2 linked regions of the Hahella sp. HNIBRBA332 genome follow. The protein of the gene in region 2 binds, or shares a complex with, the protein of the main gene of each other region. Links are inferred from orthologs where the notes say so. Each region holds a gene or a part of one and is shown on either strand. Other genes may lie near its edges.

What was found.
Region 1: the proteins of trxA (region 2) and trxB are in contact, whole or in part, in a crystal structure (PDB 1F6M), measured with the Escherichia coli proteins. The link is inferred for Hahella sp. HNIBRBA332 from one-to-one orthologs.

The regions. Positions count from the first base shown.
Region 1 is NZ_CP132203.1:1,174,877-1,178,785, reverse strand. Bases 501-3,409 are described here. They hold trxB (thioredoxin-disulfide reductase), read left to right. Parts: upstream 501-1,434; coding sequence 1,435-2,385; downstream 2,386-3,409. Other genes in these bases: O5O45_RS05490 (arginyltransferase), read left to right, coding at 3,198-3,409; aat (leucyl/phenylalanyl-tRNA--protein transferase), read left to right, coding at 2,491-3,195; O5O45_RS05505 (AAA family ATPase), read left to right, coding at 501-1,251. Outside these bases: O5O45_RS05510 (carbon-nitrogen hydrolase), read left to right, coding at 1-210; more of O5O45_RS05505, read left to right, coding at 343-500; more of O5O45_RS05490, read left to right, coding at 3,410-3,902.
Region 2 is NZ_CP132203.1:5,430,366-5,433,492, forward strand. Bases 165-3,127 are described here. They hold trxA (thioredoxin TrxA), read right to left. Parts: upstream 1,828-3,127; coding sequence 1,501-1,827; downstream 165-1,500. Other genes in these bases: rho (transcription termination factor Rho), read right to left, coding at 165-1,299; ppx (exopolyphosphatase), read left to right, coding at 2,109-3,127. In the rest of the region: more of rho, read right to left, coding at 37-164. UniProt on the Escherichia coli protein: Participates in various redox reactions through the reversible oxidation of its active center dithiol to a disulfide and catalyzes dithiol-disulfide exchange reactions.

The sequences.
Region 1 (3,909 bases), 4.3 Mb from region 2 along the record:
CAACAGTCTCCCGGCAGCCTGTTTTGGGGCAATAGTTTTATCGCCGGTCAGCAGGGCGAGATCCTGCGTCAGGCCGACGACTCCAGCGTGCAGATTATCGCTGCTGAGCTTGACCTGCAGCGCACGGACGATGTCCGTCGTATCTGGCCTTATCTGCGCGACCGCAGAGTGGACGCCTACCAGAACCTGACTCGTCGCTATATCGACTAGTTAGAGTCAGAAGCGGACTTTATGTCCGCTTCTTTATTTAGCGCCCAAATTATCCTGGCGCGACTATAATTTTCAAACAGTCAGCGCGGCGCGCAGCCAACTGATGACCGTTAACCACTGATTGGACGAACCATGACAGAAATCGTCAGGCAGGCCGTCGCACAGATTGGCAAAGTAGTTTTAGGCAAAGAGCATCAGATCAAGCTCGCACTCACCTCCCTCCTCTGTCAAGGGCACCTGCTGATAGAAGACCTGCCCGGCATGGGCAAAACCACTCTTTCCCACGCCATGGCGCAAACACTGGGCCTGAGTTACAACCGGGTGCAGTTCACCAGCGATCTGCTGCCTTCAGACCTGATAGGGATTAACCTTTTCGATAAAAACAAAAGCGAGTTCACTTTTCACAAAGGCCCTCTGTTCGCACAGCTGGTGCTGGCCGACGAAATCAACCGCGCCACGCCAAAGGCTCAGAGCGCCTTGTTGGAAGCCATGGAAGAACGCCAGATCAGCGTTGAAGGAACCACTTACACGCTTCCGAAGCCGTTCTTCGTCATTGCGACTCAGAATCCATCCGACCAGTCCGGCACCTTTTTGCTGCCGGAGTCGCAAATGGACCGTTTTTTCATGCGCATTCATCTCGGCTACCCACCGCCGGAAGCCGAACGCGAACTGCTGAAAGGCAGTGATCGCCGCTCGCTATTAAGCAAGTTGCAGCCAGTTATGCCGCAGGATGTGTTGGCGGAGCTCCAGGCGAAAGTATTAGAGGTGCGTGCTACTGACCCTCTAATCGACTACATACAGCGCATCATCGCCTACACTCGCAGCCATAGCGGCTTTAAAGACGGCATCTCGCCTCGTGGAGCCATCGCACTACTGCGCGCCGCCAAAGGCTGGGCATTACTGGAGGGACGCCAGCACGTGCTTCCTGACGATGTTCAGACCGTCCTGCCAGCCGTCGTCGAACATCGACTCGGAGGCTCAAGCCGTGCGGAGCACTATCCGTTATCGACGCTAATTCTGAGAGAGGTGACGGTGGTCTAAATACCGCACCGCCTATAATTACGTAGCTCTATATGCCCCATAACCAAATATAATCAATCCAGCTAAATAAATATGGTACTTTAGGCGCATTATTTTTGATGCCTTCCAGCCACAGGGATCATTGGATACAGCGGCAAGGGGTCCGTACCAGGCATTGTTTTATTTCAGCATTAAGGAACGTCAATGAGTAAAGAAACCAGGCACATCAAACTGCTTATTCTCGGCTCCGGCCCCGCCGGCTACACCGCTGCGGTTTACGCAGCCCGCGCCAACCTGAACCCGGTCATCATTACCGGCATGCAAATGGGCGGACAATTGACCACCACCACGGATGTCGACAACTGGCCGGGCGACGATGCTGGCGTACAAGGCCCTGAGCTGATGCAGCGCATGCAGAAGCATGCGGAGCGCTTTGACACCGAAATCATTTTTGACCATATCAACGAAACCGACCTGAGCCAACGCCCCTTCCGCCTGAAAGGCGACAACGGCGAATACACCTGTGATGCGCTGATCATCGCCACAGGCGCTTCTGCGCAGTACCTTGGCCTGGACTCAGAGGAAGCATTCAAAGGCAAAGGCGTTAGCGCCTGCGCAACCTGCGATGGATTCTTTTACCGCAAGCAGAAAGTCGCCGTTATCGGCGGCGGCAACACCGCAGTCGAGGAAGCGCTTTATTTGTCTAACATTGCCGCAGAAGTCACTCTGGTGCACCGCCGCGACAAGCTGCGGGCGGAAAAAATCCTGCAGGACAAGCTGTTCGAAAAAGAGCAGAACGGCAACATCAAGATTGTTTGGGACCATACGCTGGATGAGGTCTTGGGCGACGACTCTGGCGTAACCGGCCTGCGCCTGCGCAGCACCAAGGACGACAGCACTCAGGAGATGGATGTAACCGGCGTATTCATCGCCATTGGCCACAAGCCCAACACCGACATTTTCGCAGGCCAGCTGGACATGAAAGACGGTTACATCAAAATTCGCTCCGGCTCTGAAGGCGCCGCAACTCAAACCAGCGTTCCTGGCGTATTCGCCGCAGGCGACGTTGCTGATCACATCTACCGCCAGGCGGTAACTTCAGCGGGCTTTGGCTGTATGGCGGCTCTTGACGCCGAGAAGTTCCTGGACCAATAATCCCACCGGGAATGCGCCAAAACGCCCATTAATCCTAATGGGCGTTTTTGTTTGCGCCTTCTTCGATATTGTGTATTAAAACAAGCCCAGCAAGATTCATTTTCTATGCCCGCCCTACCCTGGTTAGATGACAACCTATGGTTTCCTCATCCTGACAGCGCCTTGAAGGATCCAAACGGCCTGCTGTGCGTTGGCGGCGATCTCCATCCCGCCCGCTTACGTCTGGCGTATGAAAACGGCATTTTTCCCTGGTTCAGCGACGACCAGCCGATACTTTGGTGGTCTCCCGATCCACGCTGCATCATTCGACACGATGACCTGCATATATCCCGCAGCATGCGCCGCTTTCTGCGTAACAGCGGAATTACCTATAGTTTCGACCAGCATTTCAGTCAGGTAGTACAAGCTTGCGCCGCGCCCCGGTCGTACTCAGACGAAACCTGGATCACCCCGGACATGCTTCAGGCGTATAGCTATCTCCATCAAATTGGCCTCGCTCACAGCATTGAAGTCTGGCGGGACTCCGAACTGGTCGGCGGACTATATGGCCTCGCCATCGGACGCTGCTTTTTTGGCGAGTCTATGTTCTCCAAAGAAACCAACGCCTCCAAAGCCGCATTCATCACTCTGGTCCGGCAATTACACGCTTGGGGCTACCAGTTGATTGACTGTCAGGTGCCCAATCCACACCTTCTCTCTTTGGGGGCTTGCCAGATTTCAAGAAAAGAGTTTTTATCTATACTAGAAATAGAGGTGCGAGCCGATTTCTCTCACCCCTGGAAGATGACGATAGACCCCACAGGCTGCTGACGATGTCGAACTTAAGGACTCTGGTTTTTTACGCCACGCCGGAACACCCGTGCAGTTACCTTGACGATCGCCTGGCCACCACCATGTTCGTGGACCCTAAAGCGGACATTAACCAGGACCTGTACACCAGACTGTCGCAACTGGGCTTTCGTCGCAGCGGTAACCATTACTACAAGCCTCGCTGCAATGGGTGCAACGCCTGCATCGCCGTGCGCATTCCCACAGAAGAGTTCAATCGCACACGAAGCCAGGAGCGCACCTGGAAGCGCAACTCAGACCTGACGGTGCGTCTGCGTTCCGCTCAGTTCGAACAAGAGCACTTTGCACTCTATCAACGCTACATCAGCGCCCGACACCAGGACGGAGATATGTACCCCCCCACGCTGGACCAATATGAGTCGTTCTTGCTGGAGGCGCGGTCAGAAACCTTGTTTATCGAGTTCCGTTTGGATAACAAACTGCTCGCCATCGCTGTGACAGACAGAACCACAGACGGCCTCTCCGCAATCTATACGTTCTTTGAACCAGACGAAGATAAACGCGCCCTTGGCGTCTACGCTATCTTGTGGCAACTCCAATTCGCCCGCGAACAACGCCTCCCCTATTTATATCTGGGATACTGGATACGAGGCTGCCGAAAAATGTCCTACAAAACCAACTACCGCCCTATTCAAGTGTTAGTCAGAGATTCCTGGATTACGATTTAACGCCTAA
Region 2 (3,127 bases):
CAGGGGCTTAAAACTCATCTCAGGTCAGCCATGCGCCTAGCGCTTTTTCATGGCCTGGAAGAATTCGTCGTTGGTCTTGGTGTCCTTCAACTTATCAAGCAGGAACTCCACCGCGGCGATATCGTCTTCCATAGAGTGCAGCAGCTTACGCAGGATCCACACTCTTTGCAGCTCTTCCTCGGACATCAGCAATTCTTCACGGCGAGTGCCGGAGCGACGGATGTTAATCGCAGGGAAGACGCGCTTTTCAGAAATTCTGCGATCCAAATGCACTTCCAGGTTACCGGTGCCCTTGAATTCTTCATAAATCACTTCGTCCATTTTGGAGCCGGTGTCGATCAACGCCGTAGCGACGATAGTCAGGCTGCCGCCTTCTTCGACATTCCGCGCAGCGCCAAAAAAGCGCTTGGGACGCTCCAGTGCATGGGCGTCCACACCACCGGTCAGTACTTTGCCGGAGGACGGGATAATGGTGTTGTAAGCACGCGCCAGACGAGTGATGGAGTCCAACAGGATCACTACGTCTTTTTTATGCTCAACCAGACGCTTGGCTTTCTCGATAACCATCTCAGCAACCTGAACGTGACGGGCCGGCGGCTCGTCGAAGGTGCTCGCAACCACTTCACCACGCACGGTGCGCTGCATCTCGGTCACCTCTTCAGGGCGTTCATCGATCAGCAGAACCATTAAATGGGTTTCGGGATTGTTGCGGGTGATGGATTGGGCGATGTTCTGCATGAGGAGGGTTTTACCGGCTTTCGGCGGCGATACGATCAAACCGCGCTGCCCTTTACCGATAGGCGCGACCAAATCCAGGATACGCGCTGATAAATCTTCCGTACTGCCGTTGCCGGCTTCCAGACGCAGTCTTTCCTGTGGGAACAGAGGCGTCAGGTTTTCAAACAGGATTTTGTTGCGGGCGTTTTCAGGTTTGTCGAAGTTGATCTCATTGACCTTCAACAGTGCGAAATAACGCTCGCCGTCTTTCGGCGGTCGAATCTTACCGGCGATTGTATCGCCCGTTCTGAGGTTAAAACGGCGGATTTGACTGGGTGAGACGTAAATGTCGTCAGGGCCGGCCAGGTAGGAACTGTCCGCGGAACGCAAGAAGCCGAAGCCATCCTGCAGGATTTCCAGAACGCCATCGCCGTAGATGTCTTCGCCGCTTTTGGCGTGCTTTTTCAAAATACTGAAAATCACATCCTGCTTGCGGGAGCGAGCCATATTTTCCAGGCCCATTTCTTCGGCGATGGTTAATAGCTCAGGAACGGGTTTCTTTTTTAATTCAGTAAGATTCATAGGATCGAAAAACAGTTGACCTGATTGGAGAGGGTTAGGTTATAGATGGAAGAGTTTATCGTTTTACTTATTAATCAGCGAAAGGAGGACTATCGCCAAAAAGTTGAAAGCAAAATCAGTATAGGTTGAATTATAGCCTTCGTCCAGAAAATTACGCGCATTTTGAGCAGGGGTCAGACCCCCGCTCACAGAAGGCGTATATTAAAGGTTGCTGTCCAGGAAAGCTGTCAGCTGGGACTTGGATAACGCGCCTACTTTGGTCGCATCTACAGCGCCGTTTTTGAACAACATCAGCGTTGGAATACCACGAATGCTGAACTTGGGTGGAGTCTTTTCATTTTCGTCGATGTTCAGTTTGCAGATTTTCAGACGATCGCCATATTCTTCCGCGATCTCTTCCAGCACCGGAGCAATCATCTTACAGGGACCGCACCACTCAGCCCAGTAATCCACCAGCACGGGGCCATCGGCCTTCAAGACTTCGCTTTCAAAAGAGTCATCAGTTACGTTAACAATTCGGCTGCTCATTATTTAATCCTGGCTAAGAGGTGAATGCTTTTACCGACTACTATATAAGGTGGGCCTGGTAAAAATAACCTTAAAATCCGGTTAGGAAAATGACTTTGACGTCCTGTGAAAGAAGTGGTTCCATTCTCCGCCGGCTTATTTCGGTCGGCTGACCTTAATATTGGAGCAATCAGTACAACTGAAAATTGACCGCTTAGGTCGACTAATTCAGCAAGCAAGTTGACAATCTAAAACGAGATTTCCTAAATATAAGGTTTAGCGCAAGGATTTCAAGAGAGTTCATGACAATATCATCCACCACCCCGGCGGACGCCGTCTCTCCGGCGCCTTCTTCTCCGGAGCTGATCGCCGCCATCGATATGGGCTCGAACAGTTTCCATATGGTCGTCGCCCAGCTGGTTCACAATGAAATCCGGCCGCTGGAGAAACTAGGCGAAAAGGTCCAGCTCGCAGCCGGTCTGGACGCACGCAATTTTCTCGACGAAGCTTCCCAGCATCGGGCGTTAGCCTGTCTGGAGCGTTTCGCGCAGCGCATCAGCGGCATGCCCCGCGGCGCAGTACAGATTGTAGGCACCAATGCATTACGGGTAGCGAAAAACGCCCGCGCCTTCATACGCAGAGCGGAGAAACTCATCGGCCACCCCATCTCAGTGATAAGCGGACGGGAAGAAGCGCGACTTATTTACCTCGGCGTCGCCCACTCTCTTTCCGACGACGCCGACAACCGGCTGGTCATCGATATCGGCGGCGGCAGTACAGAATTCATCATCGGCCAGCGCTTTGAAACCAAAGAACTGGAAAGTTTGCACATGGGGTGCGTGTCCTACCGGGACCGCTTTTTCGGCGACGGTAAAATCACTCAACTGCAATTCGCCCGCGCCTTTGTAGAGGCCTCCCGTGAGCTGCTCAACATACGCAATCGCTACCGCAGCGTCGGCTGGCACCATTGCGTTGGCTCCTCGGGATCCATCAAAGCCATCGAACAAGTGCTCACGCACAACCAGTGGGGAATGCACAAAATCACCCCGGAAGGCTTGGTTAAACTCAAAGACGAAGTCGTGCGGCTGGGTAAAATCAGCCAGCTTACCAAGCTTGGCGTACGCAAAGACCGACTATCGATTTTCCCGGCGGGTCTGGCGATATTGATGGCGGCGTTCGATGTGCTGCAAATCGAAGAAATGGAGTTCTGCGACGGGGCCCTGCGCGAGGGCTTGCTGTACGACATGATCGGCCGCATCCACCATGAGGACGTGCGCGAGCGCACCATCAACAGCCTGCAGGAGCGTTATCATATCGACCG